2 regions of the Microcella indica genome follow, and region 2 is predicted to be linked to the other one. Evidence: predicted binding sites of a transcription regulator. Region 2 holds the regulator's gene; the other holds the start of a gene.
The links. The regulator HspR, encoded in region 2, represses chaperone genes until heat shock. The targets are predictions, from matches to a motif close to AAGTTGAGTCNNNNNGACTCAACTT.

Region 1 (11,296 bases), 390 kb from region 2:
CGGCATCATCGCGGCGCTGTCGAAGTACCTCATCGTGTGGCGCGGGCGGCATCTGCTCAACCCTGCCGCGACGGGCGTGCTCGTCGCGAGCCTCGCCGGGCTCACGATCGGCGCGTGGTGGATCGCGACTCCCGCCATGCTGCCCGTCGTCGCCCTCGGCGCCCTCCTGCTGCTCGACCGCACGCGGCGCCTCGACGTCGGGCTCGTCGCGATCGTGCTCACGGTCGCGATCATCGGTACGCGCATCACCCTCACGGGCGCGGCGCCGCTCGACGCCTACAGCTCGGTGCTGCTGCTGTTCCCCATCGTCTTCCTCGCCGGGTTCATGCTCACCGAGCCGCTCACCCTGCCGCCGCGACGCTGGCAGCAGTGGCTCACCGCGGCGGTCGTCGCCGTGGTGTTCTCGGTGCCCTTCAGCCTCGGCCCGCTCTACACCTCCCCCGAGCTGGCCCTCGTCGTGGGCAACATCGTCGCCTTCGCTGTCTCGCGCCGCCCCGGTGTCTCGCTGCGCCTCATCGGCGCGGCGCCCCTCTCGCCGCACGCGACCGAGCTGCGCTTCGAGCCCTCGCGGCCGCTGCGCTTCGAGGCGGGCCAGTACCTTGAGCTGCACGTGCCGCACGGAGCCGACCAGAGGGGAATGCGCCGCAGCTTCACGATCGCGTCGGCCCCGAGCGATCCGATCGTGCGCCTCGGCATGCGGATGCCCGACCCGGGCTCCACGCTCAAGCGAACCCTGCGCGAGCTCAAGCCGGGGGCCCGCGTGGCGACCACGCTCATCGCCGGCGACTTCCTGCTGCCCCGCGACCGGAGCATCCCGCTGGTCCTGCTCGCGGGCGGCATCGGCGTGACGCCGTTCGCCAGTCAGCTCGCCGAGCTCACGGCCCGCGGCGAGCGGCGCGACGTCGTCGTGCTGGTCGTGCCGTCGAACCCCGGCGAGCTGCTCTACCGCGACGTTCTCGAGGCGGCGGGAGCGCGCGTCGTCGAGGTGCCGCTCGAGAGCCTGACGCGGGATGCCCTGCTCGAGCTCGTGCCCGACCTCGCTTCTCGGCGCGGGTACGTCTCGGGTGCCCCTGCAGTGGTCTCCGCGGGGCGCGCGGCCCTTCGTGCGGCGGGTGCGAAGCGCATGCAGACCGACTACTTCGTCGGGTACTGAGAACCTCGATTCACGGGTGAGAAGCCGCTCTCACCAGGACTTTCGCCGTGCGCGAACACTTGGCACTCTCCCTACTCGAGTGCTAATATCTCCTTACTTGAGTCACCCCGACTCAGGTTTACATCGACCACCCGCCACCCGGCGGGCGACGTGACAAGGAGTACCGCGATGACGATGTTCTTCGACCCGTTCCGCGAGCTCGACCGCGTTGCCTCGAGCATGCTCGACCAGCGCCAGAGCCCGCGCCTCATGCCCATGGACCTGTTCCGCGACGGCGACCACTACGTGCTCACCGCCGACCTCCCTGGTGTCGACCCCGGCACGGTCGATGTGGACGTGGATGGCCAGCTGCTCACGATCCGCGCTGAGCGCTCGGCCCGCACCGAAGAGGGCGTCCAGTGGCTCGCCCGCGAGCGCGGCACCGGCAGCTACCTGCGCCAGCTCACCCTCGGCAAAGACATCGACACCGAGAACATCTCGGCCCACTACGAGAACGGCGTGCTGAGCGTCATGATCCCCGTGGCCGAGAAGGCGAAGCCGCGCAAAATCGAGATTGCGATGGCCGGCGACCGCAAGAAGGTCTCCGCCTAGCGGGTGACGCCTCCGGGCGCGCTCCCGCGGGAGGGTGCCTCGACGGGCCTCGCATCCTCGGATGCGGGGCCCGTTCTCATGCCTCCGGCCCGATCGAGCCCCGGCAGCCGCGCCTCCCCCGCGCGCACGGCGCGCAGGGCGCCGAGGATCGCCACGAGGTCGACGACCTCCTGTAGGGCCGCGCCGGCGATCGCGGGCAGGAACCCGAACGCGGCGACGAGCATGAGCCCGACCGAGATGATGATGCCCATCCAGATGCTTTGCAAGGCGACGCGCACAGTGCGCTGCCCGATGCTCACGGCGCGGGCGACGCGGGCGACGTCGTCGAGCATGATGACGACGTCGGCCGACTCGGAGGCGGCCGTCGAGCCGCGCGCACCCATCGCGATGCCGACATCCGAGACCGCGAGAACAGGCGCGTCGTTGACGCCGTCGCCCACCATGACGACCGGACGCGGCTGGAGCTCGCGCACGATGCGCACCTTGTCCTCCGGGAGGCACTCCGCGTGCAGCTCGTCGATGCCGAGACCGGCGGCGATGGGGCGCGCGGTCGCTTCGACGTCGCCCGTCACCATGAGGGTGCGCCGGATGCCCAGCTCGCCCAGCACGCGCAGCGTCGCCGCGGCATCCGCCCGCACTTCGTCGCGCAGCACGACCGTGCCCGCGAACTCTCCATCGACCGCCACGTAGACGGCGGACTCGCCGCTCGGCAGCTCTCGCCGCTCCACGCCGACGGCGTGCTCGGCCACGAAGGCCGGCTTGCCCACGACGACAGCGAGGCCGTCGACGGTCGCGGTGACGCCGTGCGTGGCGACCTCGCGCGCATCCTCCGAGCTGCCGAGGGCCAGGCCGCGGTCGGTCGCGGCCTCGACGAGAGCTGCGGCGAGCACATGGGAGGAGTACCGCTCGGCCGAGCCGACGAGCCGTAGTAGGTCATCCTCATCGATACCACCGGCCGGGTGCACAGCGACGACCTGCGGATGCCCCTGCGTGAGAGTGCCCGTCTTGTCGAAGGCGACCGTGCGTGTGCGCGCGAGCCGCTCGAGCGCGGCAGCATTCTTGACGACGATGCCGTGCTTGGCAGCACTCGACATGCCGCCCATGAACGCGACGGGCGCGGCGATGAGCAGCGGGCACGGCGTCGCGACGACGAGCACTTCGGCGAAGCGCACGGGGTCGCCGCTGAGCGCCCAGGCGACGCCCGCGATGACGAGCGACACGATCGTGAAGGGCAGCGCGTAGCGGTCAGCGAGGCGCACGATGGGGGCGCGCGACTGGGAGGCCTCCTCCACGAGCGCGACGATGCGCTGGTACTGGCTGTCGGCGGCGCGTGCCGTTGCCACGATCTCGACCGCGTCGGCCCCGGCGAGCGAGCCGCTGAGCACGGCGTCGCCGCGCTGCCGCTCGACGGGCATGCTCTCCCCCGTGAGAGAGGACTCGTCGAAGGTCGCGGCGGCACTCGCGAGCTCGCCATCGACGGGAACGACCTCGGAGGGGCGCACGAGTAGACGATCGCCCGGTGAGACGTCGTCGACCGCGACATCCTCGACGTCGCCCTCGGCGGAGAGGCGGTGAGCCTGCTGCGGCACCTTACCCAGCAACGATCGCAGCTCGCGCTGCGCACGGCCCGCCGCGACATCCTCGAGCGCCTCGCCGCCGGCGAGCATGATCACGATCACGAGGCTCGCCCAGTACTCGCCCACGACGACGGTGCTCACGATGGCCATGATCGCGAGCACATCGAGCCCGAACTGTCCGGAGAGCAGGCTGCGCACCATGCCGACGCCCTCTTTGAGGGCGACCCCGAGAGCGAAGATCGACACTCCCCAGCGGGCGATCGGCTCGAGGTCGGCGGCGAGGAGCGCGAGCCCCACGGCGCCGACGAGCACCGCGAGCCCGACGAGGGGGTAGCGCCGTGCCGCCGCGACAAGTCTCCGCATGATGACAGGTCTACGCCCCGGGAGGGCGCGGCGCCAGCAAGCCGAGGCTTGCCTCACCGACCCTCCCGGTGGCGTCAGGCCCGCGCGGCTGCGCTGTCGTCGGTACTGCCTCGCTGGCGACGACGCGCCAGCAGGAAGAAGAGCAGACCCGTCGCGAGCAGCAGTGCCAGGATCGCGAAGGCGATGACGATACCGGTCGAGGCTCCGCCATCGGTCTCCGTCGTCGCCTCGGTCGCGTCATCCGCGACGACCGCGGGCTCTGCCGCAGGCTCCTCGATCTCCTCGACCACGAGGATGCCGAGGGAGAGCTCGATCGGCTCGCCATCCGCGCCCGTGCCCGTCACGACGATCGTGTGCTCGCCTGGTCGGATGCTCGACGGCAGCGTCACGACCGTGCCAGCCGCGAGATCCGAGCCGACGGTCATGCTCGTCAGATAAGTGGGCGTCGAGTACGCCCAGATCTCGATCGAGCTGTCAGCCGCGAACCCGCCGACGTCGATGCTCACGTCGCCGCCCACGAACACGACGGGAGTGGTACCGCCGCTCGAGCCGGTTGAGGCGCCGCCCGACATCGGCTCGACGACGAGGGTTGCACCCTGGGTCGAGACCGTGAAGCGCTCGCCGTCGACCACGATCGTCGACTGCTGAGTCTCGCCATCGACGATCGCCGTCGATGTGCCGGGGTTCTGCGGCGTGGTCTGCGGCGGCGTCGGGGTCGACGGCTCGGTCGGCTCGGGCTCGGGCGCCGGGGCGGGGGGCGGGGTCGGTGCCGGGGGCAGGGCCACGCCCGAGGTCACCGCGGACGCATCCCGGTAGCCGACACGGCTCGCCGTGACCGTCACCGCGGACGTCGCACCCGGGGCAAGACCGGCAACCGTGACCGTTGCGCCGCTGCGCGTGACGCTGCCGGCGTTGGTCGCGGCGAGCGTGTAGCTGATCTCGGCCGAGTAGTTCGTGATCGTGAAGGTGAAGCCTCTCGCCGAGCTCGTGGAGGACGAGAACGTCGGGGCCGTGCCGATGGCGAGGGCCGCTCCGGTCACCTCGGCCGTGGCATCCGTCTCACCCTCCTTCGTGAAGGCGATCGTGACGGTCGCCGACTCGCCGGGGGCGAGGCCCGTGACGACGATCGTCTCGCCTTCGAGCGCCACCGCTCCCGCGGAGGTCGTGACCTCGTAGGTCGCCTCGGCATCGAAGTCCTGAATCTCAGCGCGGAAGCCGTCGAGGGTGGGCTCAGGGGCCGCCGGGTCGATCGCGCCCTGACCGAGCGCCGACGAGGTGACGCTCGAGGGGGCGTCGGTGCGACCGGTAGCAACCGCGACGACCGTGACCGTCGCACTCTGCGCCGGGGCGAGTCCCGTGACCGTGATGGTCGTACCGCTGCGGACGATGGAGCCCGCCGTCGTGGAGACGAGGTAGTCCACGCCGTCCTGCGGGTTGTCGATCGTCGCGCTGAAGCCGTCCGGCGTGCGGTCGCCGAGTGACAGGGCGGGCGCGATGCCGGTGCCCAGTGCCGCGCTCGTCACCGAGGTCGACGCATCCACGTGAGCCGCGAGGGAAGCGGTCACCGTGAGGGTTGCCTCCTGCTCGGGGTCGAGACCCGTGACGACGATCACGCCGTCGCTGAGAGCCGCGACGCCCTCCGTCGAGGAGACGGAGTAGTCGACGCCGTCGACGGCGTCGACGAGCGGCACAGTGAAGCCGTCGGAGGTGCGCGTCACGTCTCCGAGCTGCGGGCTCGGTGCGGCGGGCAAGGCCTCGCCGGTCACCGTCGTGGGCGCGTCGGCGCGACCGGCGCGCTGGGCCGTGACCGTGAGCTCGGCGCTCTCCCCCGGGGCGAGGCCTGCGACCGTCACGGTCGTGCCGTCGAGGGTCGCGGTCGCCTCACCCGGCAGGGAGAACTCGTACACGGCGAGCGCGTCGAGGTTCTCGAGCTGCACGGTGAAACCGCCGTCGATCGAGACCGGCTCGCCGAGCACGGGCGCGACACCCGCCTCGAGCGACGTGCCGCTCGTGCTCGCCGACGCGGTCGTGTAGCCGTGGCGCACCGCCTCAACGGTGACCGTCGACTCGGCGTTCGCCGCGAGGCCGCTCACGGTGACGGTGGAGCCGCTCACACGTGCGCTCGCGCCGTTCGTCGCGCTCGCTCCGTACGTCGTGACCTCCGAGTAGTTGCTGATCGCGACCGTGAAACCGTCCGGCGTGCGCACCGGCGCTGCGAAGGTCGGCGCGACGCCGATGCCCGTGGGGCTCACGGCGGCGGACGGGGCGCTCGCGAGGCTCGTGCCCTGCGCGTTGACGGCGTAGACGATGAACGTGTACTCGGTGCCGTTCGTGAGCCCGGTGACGGTGGCCGACCGGTCGGTCGAGACTGGTTCGATGAAGCGCGTGTAGTCGCTGTCGCCGACGGCGCGGTACCAGACCGTGTAGTCGCTGACGGCGCTCGCGCCCGCCGCTCCCGCGGTCCAGGTGAGGGAGGCCTGCGCGTCACCGGCGACGGCGGTCACACCGCTCACCGAGCCGGGCTTGCCCGTGTAGACGACGGGCACGCGCGGCGTGGAGCGCGTGCTCGTGCCTGCCGCGTTGGTCGCGTCGATCGTGATGTAGTACGTCGTGCCGTTGGTCAGGCCCGTGATCGTGCAGCTCGTCGCGCCCGTCGTCGTGCACGTTCGCAGCTGGCTGCCCTGCGAGGCCGCCGACCAGGCGACGACCGTGTACTTCGTGATCGTCGAGCCGTTGGCGTTCGGCGCCTCCCAGCTCACGATCGCGGAGCCGCTCGCGGGCTCCGCCACGATCGTCGCCGAATCGGGCGTGCTGGGCAGGGCGAAGGGCGTGGCGGTGCGCGTGTTCGACGCCTCCCCGGCACCGGCGGCGCTCACCGCGCGCAACGCGACCGTGTACTCCGTGCCGTTGGCGAGGCCGGAGATCACGATGGGGCTCGACGTGCTGGCCGCGGGGCGCCACTCGCCCCCGTTGAGCTGGTACTCGTAGCCCGTGATGGAACGCGAGCCTGCAGCGCCCGGCGTGAAGGCTGCCGAGAGGAAGGTGTTGGCGGGAGTCACCGTGCCGAGCGTCGGGGCCGAGGGCTTCGCGAGCGGCAGCACCGACACGCGCGGCGCCGACGCAGGCCCCGTGCCCGCGGCGTTCTGCGCGACGACCGAGACGAAGTACGTCGTGTCGTTGCTCAGTCCCGTGATCTCGCAGGCGGTGCTCGCGCTCGAGCAGCTCGCGAGCGCGGTCGTCGAGCTCGCCGTGGCGAATGTGCTCGCGGTGTACTGCGTGATGCTGGCGCCGCCCGTGGAGGCGGGCACCGACCACGACACCGCGGCGAGAGCGTTGCCGGAGACGACGGCCACGCCGGTCGGGGCGCCCGGAACCGTGCGCGGGGTCGCGGAACGGGCATCCGAGACCGCACTCGGGCCGGAGACGTTGACGGCCCGCAGCTCGATCGTGGCCGGCTGCCCGTTGGTGAGCCCCGTGAGCACGAACGGCGAGGAGAGCGTGCCGGTCGAGACGAACGGCGCACCGTTCAGGCTGTACTGCAGGTCGAGAACCGGCGAGCCGCCGTCGTCGGCGACCGAGAAGGCCACCGAGACGGCGCCGTCGAGCGCCGTGAGCGACGTGACCGGCTGGGCCGGCACCGCACGCGGAGTCAGGATGCGCGGGGCCGACGCCGCACCGACGCCCGCAGCGCTCGCCGCGCGCACGATGACCGTGTAGTTCTCGCCGTTGACGAGTCGCGCATCCACGTCGGAGGAGAGAGAGGTGATCGAGAAGGGGCTCGAGTCGGCTCCCGCTGCGGCCCAGGTCGTGCCCGCGTCGGTCGAGTACTCCCAGCCTGTGACCTCGGTGCCGCCGTCGTCGGCGAGATCCACCGTGAGGGTGAGGGTGCGGTCGGTCGGCAGGTACGAGACGATCGTCGGCTGGCCGGGCACCGCCACGGGGGTCGCCGCGACGGGCTCGGACGAGGGTCCGTCGCCGACGGCGTTGACGGCACGCACGGTGACGAGGTACTCGGTGCCGTTGGTCAGCCCCGCGATCGAGAACGCGGTGCCCAGACCTCCGGTCGAGACCCATGCGCCGTCATCGACGCGGTACTCGTACGCGGTGATGGGCGAGCCGCCGTTGGAGGCCGCGTCGAACCGCACGCGCAGCTCCGTCGAGCCGGGCGTGATGCTCGCGATCGTCGGGGCGCTCGGAGTCGTGCGGGCGATGCCCTCGGCGACGCCGGAGGCGGTGCCGGGGCCCTGCGCGTTCACGGCGCGCACCTCGACGTAGTAGGTCGTGCCGTTCGTGAGCGGGGTCGTGCCGTCGCTCGAGAGGGTCGTGATGACGAGCGGGCTCTCGGTCGTACCCGCGTCGCGCGCTCGCCAGGTGGCGCCGCCGTCGGTCGAGTACTCGTAGGTCGTGATCGCCGACCCGCCGTCGGAGTCGGGGGCGGTGAACTGCGCGCTCAGGGTCGCGTCGGAGCCCGCGACGGTGTCGCCGACGATCGAGGGTGCTCCCGGCGTCGTGGCGGGTGTGCCGACGACAGCGGTCGAGGGAGTGCTCGCGCCGACAGCATTGACGGCACGCAGTCGCACGTCGTAGCTCGTTCCGTTGACGAGGCCCGTGATGGTCGCGGGGCTCGCGGTCGTGCCGAGGGGCGTCCATGCGCCGCCCGCCTCGAGCTGGTACTCGTAGGCGGTGACGACGGACCCCCCGTCGAAGACGGCGGGGAAGGCGACCTGCAGGGAGGTGTCGGCCGCCGTGATGCCGTCGATGACGGGCGCGTCGGGAGTCGACGGCGTCGTGACGGTGACGGGCGCCGACGGCGTGCCTGCTCCCGCGGAGTTGAGGGCGCGCAGCTCGACTACCGCGCTCGCGCCGTCGTCGAGGCCGACGATCGTGACGGGGCTCGTGGTGCCGGCATCGACCCAGCTGCCGCCGTCCACGCGGTACTCGTAGCCCGTGATGGTGCCACCGCCGCCGAAGCCTGGAGTGAACTCGATGCTCGCACCACCGATCATGGGGCTGACCGCGTCGATCGTCGGGGCTCCTGGCGTCGAGATGGCCATGCCCGAAACAGGGTCGGAGGCGGCTCCAGCGCCGATCGCGTTGACCCCGCGCACGCGCACGTCGTAGGTGGAGCCGTTGCTGAGGCCGCTGATGAGAAGAGGCGACTCGGCCTCGGCGGTCGCGACCCAGGGGCCGCCGTCGAGCTGATACTCGTAGCGCTCGATCGCGATGGGCGAGGAAGCCGCGTCGAACGCGACCGTGAGCGCAGCATCCCGCGAGATGACGGAGGTGATGGACGGCGCACCGGGCACGCCGCTCGCATAGACCGGGTCGGAGGCGGCCGAGGGCGCGCTCGTGCCGAACGAGTTGACGGCCGCGACCCGGAAGATGTACGCCGTGCCGTTGGTCAGGCCCGTGACAGTGGCGGTGGTTGCGGTCGACTCGCCCTCCTCGACGATCTGCCAGTCGGGCGTCGCCGAGTCCTCGGCGTAGGCGATGACGTAGTCGGTGATGCTCGCGCCGCCCTCGTTGGCGGGCGCCGTCCAGCTGAGGGCGATCTGCTCGTCGCCCGTGGCGCCGATGACGCTCGTCGGCGCGTCGGCCGAACCGGTCGAGTAGGTGAGCGAGACGGAGCCGTGCCCGTTGTTGCCCGAGAAGTAGACGTACGTGGCACTGAGGCTCGCGAGGCCCGCGGTCGAGTTCGCGCCAGGAAAGCCGCCGTAGCCGAGCCACTCGGTGTCGGCGCCGATGCCGAACTCGATCGAGCCGGAGGAGCCGCCCGCGGCGCCACCGCCGCCCGCGCCGGAGCCGCCGCCGTCGCAGCGGGTCGTGCAGATGTCTTGCACGTTGAGGCCGTCCTGGCCGATGCCCGTGGTCATGTCGGTGCGCGGTGCGTGCGAGGCCTCGGCCTGTCGGCCGACGAGCGAGTAGTACTGGCCGCTGCCGCCGCCACCCCCTGCGCCGCCCGCCACGATCGTCTCGGTGCCCGTGAGCAGCACGGTGGCCGCGCCACCGCCGCCACCGCCGCCCGAGCTTCCCTGTCCGCCAGGCATACCGCCGCGACCACCGGCGTATCCGGTGAGCGGGCTCTGGCCCGCCGCCGCGCGCGTCTGACTCGACGTGCTGCTGTTGCCCGTCGCACCGCCGCCGCCGACAGCGATCGTGAGCACCTGGCCGGGAGTGACGGCGATCGTGCCGGTCACCTGACCCTTGTAGCCGCCCGGGATGGGCTCGCCCTGCGAGTCGCGGCCGCCGCGGCCGCCCTCGGCGCCAGTGATGACAGTGGAGAGCTGCGTGACCCCGGCCGGCACCGTGAAGGTCTGAACGGCGCCCGTGTAGCTGAAGGTCTGCGTGACGGCGGAGGGCGCCGCCGTTGCGGGTGCCGTCGGCATCGAGATCGCGGCCGCCGTGATGACGGCGGTCGTCAGCAGTGCTGCCAGTGCGCGGTGTGCAACGTGCGAGATCGACACGGTGAATCCCCCCAGGGCCCGATTCCCCCCAGCGCCGAGCGGGGGCTCGGTCGGGTTGCGGCGCTCGGGCGTGACGCCGCTTCACCATCCTGAGGGACGGCGAGCGGGGGCGAAAGAGGTTCACCTCCCCCCATCCGGGGGCGGAGGGCGCCCCATTCCGGGGGGTCGGGGCTCCGCGGGTGCCGCGGGGAGGTGCGCCGAGACGACGGATACCCGTGGCACTCGGCCACGGGCATCCGGTCAGCGGTTCTGCCTCACGCGGCAGCGACGGTGTCTACGCGAGTCGCGAGGCGAGGTTCTCGTCGAGGGCTGCGAGGAAGTCCTCCGTCGTGAGGTAGGCCTGGTCGTCGCTCACGAGCAGCGCGAGGTCCTTCGTCATCTTGCCGCTCTCGACGGTCGTGATGACGACGTCCTCGAGGGTCTCGGCGAAGGTGATGAGCTCCTGGTTGCCGTCGAGCTTGCCTCGGTGCATGAGGCCACGGGTCCACGCGAAGATCGATGCGATGGGGTTCGTCGACGTGGGCTTGCCCTGCTGGTGCTGGCGGTAGTGGCGCGTGACGGTGCCGTGCGCGGCCTCGGCTTCGACGATCTTGCCGTCCGGGGTCGTGAGCACGCTCGTCATGAGGCCGAGCGAGCCGAAGCCCTGCGCGACGGTGTCTGACTGCACGTCGCCGTCGTAGTTCTTGCAGGCCCAGACGTATCCGCCCTCCCACTTCATGGCGGAGGCGACCATGTCGTCGATGAGGCGGTGCTCGTAGGTGATGCCGGCAGCCTCGAACTTGTCCTTGAACTCGTTCTCGTAGACCTCCTGGAAGAGGTCCTTGAAGCGGCCGTCGTAAGCCTTGAGGATCGTGTTCTTCGTCGAGAGGTACACGGGGTACTGGCGCGAGAGCCCGTAGTTGAGCGAGGCGCGAGCGAAGTCGATGATCGAGGCGTCGAGGTTGTACTGCACCTGGGCGATGCCGTCGCCGGGCGACTGGTAGACCTCGAACTTCTGAGGCTCGGAGCCGTCCTCGGGCGTGAACTCGACCGTGAGCGTGCCCTTGCCCTTGAAGAGGAAGTCGGTGGCGCGGTACTGGTCGCCGAACGCGTGGCGGCCGATGATGATGGGCTTGTTCCAGCCGGGCACCAGTCGCGGAATGTTGCTG
Region 2 (11,296 bases):
CACCGCGCTCGACGACGTGAGCTTCGGGGTCGGCGCCGGGCGCCTCACCGGCTTCGTCGGCGGCAACGGGGCGGGCAAGACCACGGCGATGCGCATCATCCTCGGTGTGCTCGCGAGCGACAGCGGCCGCATCACGCTGCACGGTGAGCCGCTCACCGCCGACGACCGCCGGCGCTTCGGCTACATGCCCGAAGAGCGCGGGCTGTACCCCAAGATGCGCGTGCACGAGCAGCTCGTCTACCTCGCGCGTCTGCGCGGAGTGCGGGCGCGAGACGCTGCCGTGCGGGCCGACGAGCTCATCGACCGCCTCGAGTTGACCGAGCGCCGCGACGAGCCCATCGAGAAGCTCTCCCTCGGCAACCAGCAGCGCGCCCAGATCGCCGCGGCCCTCGTCCACGACCCCGACGTGCTCGTGCTCGACGAGCCCTTCTCGGGCCTCGACCCGATGGCCGTCGAGACGGTTCTCGGCGTGCTCGGCGAGTTCGCCGCCCGGGGAGCCCCCGTACTGTTCTCCAGTCACCAGCTCGACCTCGTCGAGCGCCTGTGCGACGACCTCGTCATCATCGCCGGCGGGGCCATCCGCGCCGCGGGGCCACGGGACGAGCTCCGCGCCGCCAACACCGGCTCCCAGTGGGAGCTCCTGAGCGGGGAGGACGCCGGCTGGGTGCGCGACATCCCCGGCGCGACCGTGCTCGAGTTCGACGGCGGCTACGTGCTCTTCGAGGCCGACGCCGACGCCGCCCAGGTCGTGCTGCAGCGCGCCGCCGCCCTCGGCGCCGTGCACAGCTTCACCCCCCGCCGACCCACCCTGACCGAGATCTTCCGAGAGGTCGTGAAGTGATGAGCACCACCCCCGCCACCAGCACCGCCGCCACCCGCGGCCCCGCCACCTCGCCTGCCCCGCGCTTCCGCGAGTCCGTCACCCTCGTCGCCGGCCGCGAAGTCACCCAGAAGCTGCGCTCCAAAGCCTTCGTCATCTCGACGATCATCCTCATGCTCGTCGTGCTCGCCTCCATCGTCATCGGCGGGCTCGTCTCCCGCAACCAGGGAGACACCCCCGTCGCGGCCGTCGGCGTCGTCGCCGAGCAGCTCGAGGGCCTTCCCGGCATCGAGGTCACCGAGGTGCCCACGCGCGCAGAAGCCGAGACCCTCGTGCGCGACGGGGAGGTCGACGGCGCCGCCGTGCCGCTCGACGACCCCGCCGAAGGCGGCCCCGCGATCGAGGTCATCGGGCTCGAAGGGGCGCCGGGCATCCTCATTCAGGCCCTCTCGATCGCCCCCGAGGTGACCCTCCTCGACGAGCCGGAGGTCGACGGCTTCATCGTCTACTTCGTGGCCCTCGGCTTCGGCATCGTCTTCTTCATCTCCGCCGTCACCTTCGGCGGCACGATCGCGCAGAGCGTCGTGGAGGAGAAGCAGACGCGCGTCGTCGAGATCCTGCTGTCGTCGATCTCCTCGCGCGCCTTGCTCGCCGGCAAGGTGGTCGGCAACTCGATCCTCGCCTTCGGCCAGATCATCGCGATCGCCGTGCTGGCCGGCATCGGGCTCATGGTGATCGGGCAAGACATCCTCATCAGCGACCTCGGGGTCTCGGTGGCCTGGTTCCTCGGCTTCTTCGCCATCGGCTTCGTGCTGCTCGCCGCCATGTACGCGGCGTCGGCGGCACTCGTCTCCCGCATGGAGGACGTCGGCTCGGTGCTGACCCCGGTCACCTACCTCGTGATGATCCCGTACTTCCTCGTCATCTTCTTCAACGACAACGAGCTCGTGCTGGGCATCATGTCGTACGTGCCGTTCTCCGCCCCGGTCGGGATGCCCATGCGCATCTTCCTCGAGACCGCCCAGTGGTGGGAGCCCCTGGTCTCCCTCGCGATCCTCGTCGCCACGACCGTCGTCGTGGTCGCGCTCGGGGCCCGGATCTACGGCAACTCGCTCCTGCGCACCGGGTCGCGCGTCAAGCTCGGTGAGGCCCTGCGCGGCTGACCGGCGGCGCTCACGACGGTCGCCGCGAAACCGCGGCGGGTGCGGGAGAATGGGCTCGTGACGAGACTCCACGACTCCACCCGCCGCGGTTTCGCGAGCGACAACTACGCCGGTGTGCACCCCGAGGTGCTGACGGCTCTGGCCGAGGCCAACGAGGGCCACCAGGTCGCCTACGGCGAAGACCAGTACACCGAGCGCCTCGGTGAGGTGATGCGGCAGGAGTTCGGCGAGCATGCCGAGGTGTACCCCGTCTTCAACGGCACGGGCGCCAACGTGCTCGCGCTCACCGCGCTCATGCCGCGCTGGGGCGCCGTGATCTGCAGCGCGACCGCGCACATCCACACCGACGAGGGCGGCGCCCCCGAGCGGGTGAGCGGGCTGAAGCTGCTGCCCGTGCCGACTCCAGACGGCAAGCTCACCCCGGAGCTCATCGCGACTGAGGCCTTCGGCTGGGGCGACGAGCACCGCGCCCAGCCGCTCGTCGTGAGCATCACGCAGACGACTGAGCTCGGCACGCTCTACACGGCCGACGAGATTCGCGCGATCGCCGACTACGCGCACGCGCACGGCATGGCCCTGCACCTCGACGGCGCCCGCATCTGGAATGCCGCCGCCGCGCTCGGCACGTCGTTGCGCGCGTTCACCGCCGACGTGGGAGTGGACATCCTCTCTCTCGGCGGCACCAAGAACGGGCTCCTCGGCGCCGAGGCGATCGTCGTGATCGACCCCTCCCGCGCCCCGGGCCTCACCTACCTGCGCAAGATGTCGATGCAGCTCGCGAGCAAGATGCGCTTCGTGAGCGCGCAGCTGCTCACGCTCTTCGAGGGCGGCCTCGGCGTGCGCTCCGCGGGCCACGCCAATGCCATGGCAGCGCGCCTGCGCACCGGGCTCGAGACGATGATCGCGCGGGGAGAGGTTCTCGAGGGATCGCTGTCGTTCAGCCAGCCGACCCAGGCCAACGCCGTCTTCGCGGTGCTCGAGAACGATGCGGCCGACCGCATTCGCGAGAAGGTGCGCTTCTACGACTGGGACCGCGCGCGCGGCGAAGTGCGCTGGATGTGCGCCTTCGACACGAGCGCCGACGACATCGACGCCTTCCTGCGCATCGTGCACCACGAGCTCGGCAGGTAGGGCGCAGCCGGGCGTACGCTGAGCCTCATGCGCTTCGGACTCTTCATTCCCCAAGGCTGGCGGCACGACCTGGTCGACATCGACCCCGACGAGCAGTGGGCGGTGATGAAGCGCCTCGCGCAGCACGCCGACGCGGGCCCGTGGGAGTCGATCTGGGTCTACGACCACTTCCACACCGTCCCCGTGCCGAGCGAGGAGGCGACGCACGAGGCGTGGACCCTCATGTCGGCGTTCGGCGCCGTCACCGAGCGCGTGCGCCTCGGGCAGATGTGCACGTGCATGGGCTACCGCAACCCCGCGTACCTCGCCAAGGTCGCCGCGACGGTCGACCACGTCTCGCACGGGCGCGTCGAGATGGGCATCGGCGGCGGCTGGTACGAGCACGAGTGGAACGCCTACGGGTACGGGTTCCCGGAGATCGGAGACCGCCTGCGGATGCTCGACGAGGGCGTGCAGATCATGCGGCAGGCCTGGTCGGAGGGGACCGCGACGCTGAACGGCCGCTACTACAAGGTCGAGGGCGCGATCGTTCGGCCCCTGCCGGTGCAGAAGCAGGGCATCCCGTTCTGGATCGCCGGAGGCGGTGAGAAGGTCACGTTGCGCATCGCCGCGCAGTACGGGCAGTACACGAACTTCGCCGGCACCCCCGAGGAGTTCACCCACAAGAGCGAGGTGCTGCGCGGGCACTGCGAGCGGCTCGGCACGAGCTTCGACGCCATCACGCGGTCGTCGAACTACAACACCGTCGTCGGGCGCGACGAGGCCGAGGTCGCCGAGCGCATCGCCACCATCGAGGCGCGGCTCACGCGGTACCTCGGGGCCGAGCGTGCGGAGAAGGCCGTCGCCGATCTGCGCAACGGTCGCGGGCTTGCGGGAACCCCTGAGCAGATCATCGAGCAGTTGCAGGGCATGCAGCAGCTCGGCATGACCTACGCGATCACCTACTTCGCCGAGGCGGCCTACGACACGAGCGGCATCGAGCTGTTCGAGCGCGAGGTCGTGCCCGCGCTCGTCTAGGCCCTGCCGCCCGAGCCCCTGCCGCCCAAGCCCCTCCCGCCCCGAGCCCTCACCGCCTGCGCCGTCGACACTGTGCCGCTACGCGGCAACTGTGCTGTCGCGAACGAGCACACTGGCGATTCTGAAGCACAGTCGTCGGGGCGACGGGCGACGGGGCGCGTCCGCATTGACAGACATCGATATAGCTGAGTACATTGATGTTCATCGATGTTTACAGGAGGTGACGACATGACCATGTTCACTGAGGACGGCTGCTGCGGCGGCGTCTGCTGCTGACACGACACCGGTTGCGCACCGCGCACATCGGCCCTGCCGGCCAGCGCGGTGCGCGACCCCTCTCACTCACGTCAGCACGACCCTCCAGAAAGGAACCGAGCGTGAGCGATGCGCTCTTCTCCAGCCTCACCGCAGGCCTGCTCGCCGGGTACGCGATCGCGATCCCGGTCGGGGCGATCGCGGCGCTCCTCATCACGCATGGCGCGCGCCACGGCGCACGCGTCGCCGCGGGCGGCGCACTCGGTGCCGCGACGGTTGACGGCCTCTACGCGACGATCGCCGTCGTGGCAGGAGCAGCCATCGCGCCGGTCATCGTGCTCATCGAAGAACCTCTCCGCTGGCTCTCCGTCATCGTGCTCGTCGCGCTCGGCATCATGATCGCGCTGCCCGGGCTGCGCGCAGCGCCGAGGCACGTGCCGCCGATCAGCGCGGATGCTCCCACCGACGCAGCCCCGGCCGACGCACCCCTGGCCGACGCAGCCTTGAGCGACACGACCCCGGCGCCCGCCCCGTCCGGCAGCACGGCGACGGCCTCGCGCACGACCACCGCGCGCCGGCTCTTCCTCACCGTCGGCGCCCTCACGCTCGTGAACCCCGTGACGGTCGTCTACTTCGCCGCGCTCATCGGCAGCTCGACGCTCGCCCTCGACGCCTCGCCGCTCGAGCGCATCGTCTTCGTCGCGGCGGCGTTCGCCGCCTCGCTCAGCTGGCAGCTGCTGCTCACGACCGCGGGCGCCCTCGCCGGCCGGGCCCTCGTCGGGCCGATCGGCGCGCGCATCACGGCCCTCGTGGGGGGCGGCATCATCATCCTCCTCGCCGTGCGCGCGGCGTGGGACGGCTGAGCGGACCTGCGACCTCAGACCTCCATGCGCGAGACGACGAGGCCGTCCGTGCCCTCGGGGGCGACGTCGACGCGCACCACGTCGCCGTCGGCGATCGTGCTCGAGAGGATCGCGCGGGCGAGGGCGTCGTCGATCTCGTGCTGCATGAGCCTGCGCAGCGGCCGCGCCCCGTACACGGGGTCGTAGCCGCGCTCGGCGAGCCACGTGCGAGCATCCGGCGTCACCGCCAGCTGCAGGCGACGGTCGACGAGGCGGCGCTCGAGGCGATCGATCTGCAGCGACACGATCTGGCCGAGATCGTCCGTCGTGAGCGGTGCGAACACCACGATGTCATCGAGCCGGTTGACGAACTCCGGCTTGAAGGCCTGCCGCACCATGTCGTTCACGCCGGCGACCTTCGCCTCCCACTCGAGCGACGGGTCGATGAGCAGCTGCGAGCCCAGGTTCGAGGTGAGGATGAGGATCGTGTTGCGGAAGTCGACGGTGCGACCCTGGCCATCGGTGAGCCGGCCGTCGTCGAGCACCTGCAGCAGCAGGTCGAAGACCTCGGGGTGCGCCTTCTCGACCTCGTCGAGCAGGATCACCGAGTAGGGGCGGCGACGCACGGCCTCGGTCAGTTGGCCGCCCTGCTCGTAGCCCACGTAACCGGGAGGGGCGCCGATGAGGCGCGAGACGGCGAACTTCTCCCCGTACTCGCTCATGTCGATGCGCACGAGCGCCTTCTCGTCGTCGAACAGGTAGTCGGCGAGCGCCTTCGCGAGCTCGGTCTTGCCGACGCCCGTGGGGCCGAGGAAGAGGAACGAGCCGGTCGGGCGGTCGGGGTCGCTGATGCCCGCGCGCGTGCGGCGCACCGCCTCCGACACGGCCACGACGGCATCTTTCTGACCGATGATGCGCTTGCCGAGCTCCGCCTCCAGGGTCAGCAGCTTCTCCGTCTCGCCCTGCGTGAGCTTGTCGACGGGGATGCCCGTCCAGGCCGCCACGACCGCGGCAATGTCTTCGTCCGTCACCTGGTCGTTAACCATGCGCGGGCCGCTCTCGGCCGACTCGGCCTCCGCGAGCTGCGTCTCGATGCCCGGGATCACCTCGTAGTTGAGGCGCGAGGCCTCCTGGTACTGCCCCTCGCGCATGGCGCGGTCGAGCTCGATGCGCGCGTCGTTGAGGCGCGTGCGCAGGTCGCCGACGGCGGTCAGGCCCGACTTCTCGGCCGCCCAACGCTTCTGCAGGGCATCCCGCTCGGCTGTCTTCTCGGCCAGCTCGCCGCGCAGCTTCTCGAGCCGGGCCTTCGACGCGTCGTCCTTCTCTTTCTTGAGGGCGAGCTCCTCGATCTCGAGGCGCGTCACGGCGCGCTTGAGCTCGTCGAGCTCGACGGGGCTCGACTCGATCTCCATCTTGAGCCGGCTCGCCGCCTCGTCGACGAGGTCGATCGCCTTGTCGGGCAGCTGGCGCGCGGTGATGTACCTGTTGCTGAGCGAGGCAGCCGCGACGAGCGCGCTGTCGGCGATCGAGACCTTGTGGTGTGCCTCGTAGCGCTCCTTGAGGCCGCGCAGGATCGCGACCGTGTCCTCGACGCTCGGCTCGCCGACGTAGACCTGCTGGAAGCGGCGCTCGAGCGCGGCGTCCTTCTCGATGAACTCGCGGTACTCGTTGAGCGTCGTCGCACCGATGAGACGCAGCTCGCCTCGGGCGAGCATGGGCTTGAGCATGTTCGCTGCCGCGACCGAGCCCTCACCGCCACCGGCGCCCATGAGGGAGTGCAGCTCGTCGATGAACGTGATGACCTGGCCGTCGGAGTCGTCGATCTCCTTCAGAACGGCCTTGAGACGCTCCTCGAACTCGCCTCGGTACTTGGCGCCGGCGACGAGGGCGGCGAGGTCGAGACCCACGAGCTGCTTGTCCTTGAGCGAGTCGGGCACGTCGCCCGCGACGATGCGCTGGGCGAGCCCCTCGACGACGGCGGTCTTGCCGACGCCGGGCTCGCCGATGAGAACTGGGTTGTTCTTGGTGCGGCGGCTGAGCACCTGGCTCACGCGGCGAATCTCGGCGTCGCGGCCGATGACGGGGTCGAGCTTGCCGGAGCGGGCGATCTCGGTGAGGTTGACGCCGTACTGCTCGAGGGCAGACTTCTGGGCCTCCTGACTGGAGGGGGCACCTTGCATGTTGGCCATCGTGTTCTCCTGCGGGGCAGAGGGTGCGCGGCAATGTTGAGTCGCGGTGACTCAAGTTTACGCCGCGGTGCTCGACTCCGCTAGCGGATGCCCGTTCCGAGGCTCTGCTCACGGCGAACACGCAGGCCGCTCACAAGCGGGAAATACTCCGCCGGGGCAATCGCTTGAAGCCCACCATGACGACTCTCGGCATCATCGGTTCCGGCAACATCGGCTCGCAGCTCGCCCGCGCATTCGCGAGGCTCGGGCACGACATCGTGATCGCGAACTCGCGCGGCCCCGCCTCGCTCGAGGAGTTCGCCGCCGAGGTCACGGCGGGCGGTGGCGGCACCGTGACCCCCGGCACCGTCGAGGAGGCCTCCCGTGCGGGCGAACTCGTCGTGCTCACGGTTCCGCTCGGCGTCGTGCCGAGCATCCCGAGCGAATCGCTCGCGGGGCGCATCGTGATCGACACCAACAACTACTACCCGGGCCGAGACGGCAGCATCGCCGAGCTCGACGAGGAGCGCCTCACGACCGCAGAGTGGGTGGCGCAGCACCTGCCCGAGTCGACGGTCGTGAAGGCCTTCAACCACATCCCCGCCGCCGACATCTCGGCCCACGCCGAGCCCTCCGGCAGCTCCACGCGTCGTGCCCTCATGGTGTACGGCGACGATGACGCGGCGGTGCGGCGCGTGACCGAGCTCGTCGAGGCGATCGGATTCGACGCGATCGTCGGCGGGCCGCTCAGCGACAGCTGGCGCATTCAGCGGGATACCCCCGGCTACGGGCCGCGCTTCGCCGCGGCCGAGCTGCGGGAACAGCTCGCGGCCGTGCGCAGCTACGGCGAGCGGTAGCTCACCCGGCGCTCGTCAGCGCCGCCGCGAGACGGTCACCGTGAACTTCGGCCCGCGGGAAGCCTGCCGCGTCGGGCCCACCGCGCGCTCGAGGGCGGGCGCATAGTCCAGGTGGCTGTTCCACACGCTCCACAGCTGCCCGCCAGGGCGCAGCACGCGCCCCGCCTCGGCAAAGAGCCTCAGCGCGACGCCGGTGTGCACGGCCGCCCCGACGTGGAACGGCGGGTTGAGCACGATGAGGTCGGCGCTGTCGGTCGGCTGCGTCGACAGGCCGTCGTCCTGCACCGTGTCGACCTCGACGCCGTTGGCATCGGCCGTGAGACGTGCGCTCTCGACGGCGACGGCAGAGACATCGGTCGCGATGACCCTTGCTGTGGGAGCGCGGCGCGCGAGCGCGACGGCGAGCGCGCCGGACCCGCACGCCAGGTCGATCGCGGTCTCGTAGGCGGGCCACTGCTCGGCGACCTCCAGGAGGGCGCGCGTTCCGATATCGAGGGATGCCCCGCCGAACACACCCGCCCGCGCGACGATGCGCAGGCCGTGCTCGGGCGCCTCGCCGACAGCGGGTTCGAGCGGCGCGACGTCGCGCGGCCCTCGCGCGGTCAGCAGCCGCGCCTTCCCCCGCGCGAGCGAGACGTCGACCCGCTCCCAGCTGCGGCGCAGCACGTCGTTCTGGGTCGGCGTCATGTGCTTGACCATATTGCCCGCGAGCAGGACGGCATCGGGGTGGGCGGAGCGAGCGACCTCGCGCGCGATCGCGTCGAGTCGGTCGAGCGAGCGCGGCAGGCGCAGAAGGATGAGCCGGGCATCCCTCGAGACGACGTCGGCGAGCGCATGGTGGCTGATCGCTGTGACGCCGGCGTCGCCCGCGTTGGCGTCGAGAGCCCGACGCGCCACGAGCGAGTCCTGGTGCACGCGCACGTGCTGCGCACCGAGGGCGAGAGCGCCGAGGGTCAGCGCCCCGTGGGTGTCCTCGATGACGGCGACCTCGGCGGGCCGGTCCCGCAGCCAGGGCTCGGCCGTGTCGAGCAGGTAGCGGTCGGCGGCGTCCCAGGCCCGCAGCTCGGGCGTCTCGACGTCGGGGCGGCGGCGCAGGAGTTCGAGCACGCGGTCGAGCGGAGCATCGGTCACTCGCGCAACCCTAGGCCCTCGCGCCGGACTGCGTGGCCGCGACTAGCCCCGGCGGAAGGGTCGCCAGACGACGACCTGGTTCGACTTCTGCGCGCGCGTTCCCGCTTTGAGCGAGATGACCTCGCCCTCCGAGCCGGCGGCGAAGACGCGGCGACCAGGCTTGGAGAGCATCTCGTCGGCGAGCGCCGTCTCGAGCTCGCGCACGCGGCGACGCAGCTCGGTGACCTCGTTCTCGAGCTCGAGGATGCGGCGGATGCCCTCGAGGTTGAGACCCTCACCGCTGAGCCGGGCGATCTCGCGCAACTGCACGACGTTGCGCATCGAGTAGCGGCGGCTCTGCCCCGCCGTGCGCGTCGGCGACACGAGCCCGAGGCGGTCGTATTGCCGCAGGGTCTGGGGGTGCATCCCGGCCAGTTCCGCCGCGATCGCGATGGCGAACATGGGGGTGTCCTCGTCCACCTGGTCTCCTCCCACGTCGCTCCCGCCTCAGCTCATTGTGTCGCGCGCTACCCGCGTGCGCGAGCGATGAGGTCGTCGCGCGGGTTCTCAGCCGGCAGGGACTCCGCGAACTCGCGCAGCTTCTTCGTGCTCTCGGCGCTCACGTGCGCGGGCACCGCGACCTGCACGGTCGCGAGCAGGTCGCCCGTGCCCTTCGGCGTCGTCACGCCGCGGCCCTTGACGCGCAGCACGCGGCCGCTCGGTGTTCCCGGAGCGACCTTGAGCTTGACCGGGTCGCCCCCGAGGGTCGGCACCTCGATCGTCGCGCCGAGGGTCGCCTCGACGAAGGTCACGGGCACGTCGACGCGCAGGTTGAGACCGTCCCGCTCGAAGACGGGATGCTTGCGCACCGAGACCGTGAGCACGAGGTCACCGGCGGGACCGCCGTCGATGCTGCGCTCGCCCTTGCCCTTGAGGCGGATCTTCTGACCGTCCGAGACCCCCGCGGGAATCTTGACCGTGAGCGGCTTGCCGCCCTGGCGCTCGAGGGTGACCGTGTCCCCCTGGATCGCGGTGAGGAACTCCAGGGACACCGAGGCGGTCTGGTCGCGACCCTTGGTCGGGCCGCCGTAGCCGCGGAAACCGCCCGTCGTCTGGCCGAACCGGCCGTCGCCGAACATGCCGCCGAAGATGTCCTCGAAACCGCCGGCGCCGCCTTGCTGGGCGCGGCGACCACCGGCGCCGCCGCCGAACATGCCGCCGAAGACGTCCTCGAATCCGCCCTGCCCGCCGCCGCCGGCGGTGAAACGGGCTCCCGAGCCCATCGCGCGCAACTGGTCGTACTCGGCGCGCTGGGCCGGGTCGGCGAGGACGGCGTGCGCCTCGCTGATCTCCTTGAAGCGTGCCTCCGCAGTCGCGTCGTCGGGGTTCGAGTCAGGGTGGTACTTGCGAGCGAGGGCACGGTAGGCCTTCTTGAGGTCTGCCGCCGAGACGTCCTTCGGCACGCCGAGAACGGCGTAGAAGTCCTTCTCGAACCAGTCGTTGCTGGCCATGTCGCCCTCCTAGTTCTCGGGAACCGAGACGGCCACCTTCGCCGGGCGCACGAGCTTCTCCCCGAGGGCGTAGCCGACCTCGATCACATCGGCGACGGTGTTCGACGTCGCCTCCGCGCTCGGCAGCTGCACGAGGGCCTCGTGCAGGGCCGGGTCGAAAGGCTCGCCGATCTCGCCCACGCGTCGCAGGCCGTACCGCTCGAAGCTGCTGCGCATCTTCTGCGCCACGAGTTCGAGCGGGCTGCCCTCGAGGTCGCCGTGCGAGGCCGCACGATCCAGGTCGTCGATCGCCGGCAGAAGGGAGCGGATCACCTCGGCGACGACCGCTTCGCGGTTCGCCGCGCGATCGCGCTCGACGCGCGTGCGGAAGTTCGCGAGCTCGGCCTCCGCGCGCGCAGCGCGGTCCCGGTACTCCTCGATCT

Region 1: a site for HspR is predicted at 1,248-1,272, ahead of HUJ41_RS01510 (Hsp20/alpha crystallin family protein). Genes of this name have one in related genera too.

What each region holds. Positions count from the first base shown of each region.
Region 1 is NZ_CP058670.1:299,280-310,575, reverse strand. Features, by position in the region: gene HUJ41_RS01515 (FAD-dependent oxidoreductase) at 1-1,153, shown strand, start outside; gene HUJ41_RS01510 (Hsp20/alpha crystallin family protein) at 1,322-1,744, shown strand; gene HUJ41_RS01505 (heavy metal translocating P-type ATPase) at 1,741-3,684, opposite strand; gene HUJ41_RS01500 (beta strand repeat-containing protein) at 3,759-10,148, opposite strand; gene HUJ41_RS01495 (NADP-dependent isocitrate dehydrogenase) at 10,423-11,296, opposite strand, start outside.
Region 2 is NZ_CP058670.1:2,497,301-2,508,596, forward strand. Features, by position in the region: gene HUJ41_RS12170 (ABC transporter ATP-binding protein) at 1-841, shown strand, start outside; gene HUJ41_RS12175 (ABC transporter permease) at 841-1,983, shown strand; gene HUJ41_RS12180 (threonine aldolase family protein) at 2,041-3,114, shown strand; gene HUJ41_RS12185 (LLM class F420-dependent oxidoreductase) at 3,142-4,131, shown strand; gene HUJ41_RS12190 (LysE family transporter) at 4,509-5,249, shown strand; gene HUJ41_RS12195 (ATP-dependent Clp protease ATP-binding subunit) at 5,264-7,417, opposite strand; gene HUJ41_RS12200 (NADPH-dependent F420 reductase) at 7,582-8,253, shown strand; gene HUJ41_RS12205 (class I SAM-dependent methyltransferase) at 8,269-9,384, opposite strand; gene HUJ41_RS12210 (heat shock protein transcriptional repressor HspR) at 9,427-9,825, opposite strand; gene HUJ41_RS12215 (DnaJ C-terminal domain-containing protein) at 9,891-10,874, opposite strand; gene HUJ41_RS12220 (nucleotide exchange factor GrpE) at 10,884-11,296, opposite strand, start outside.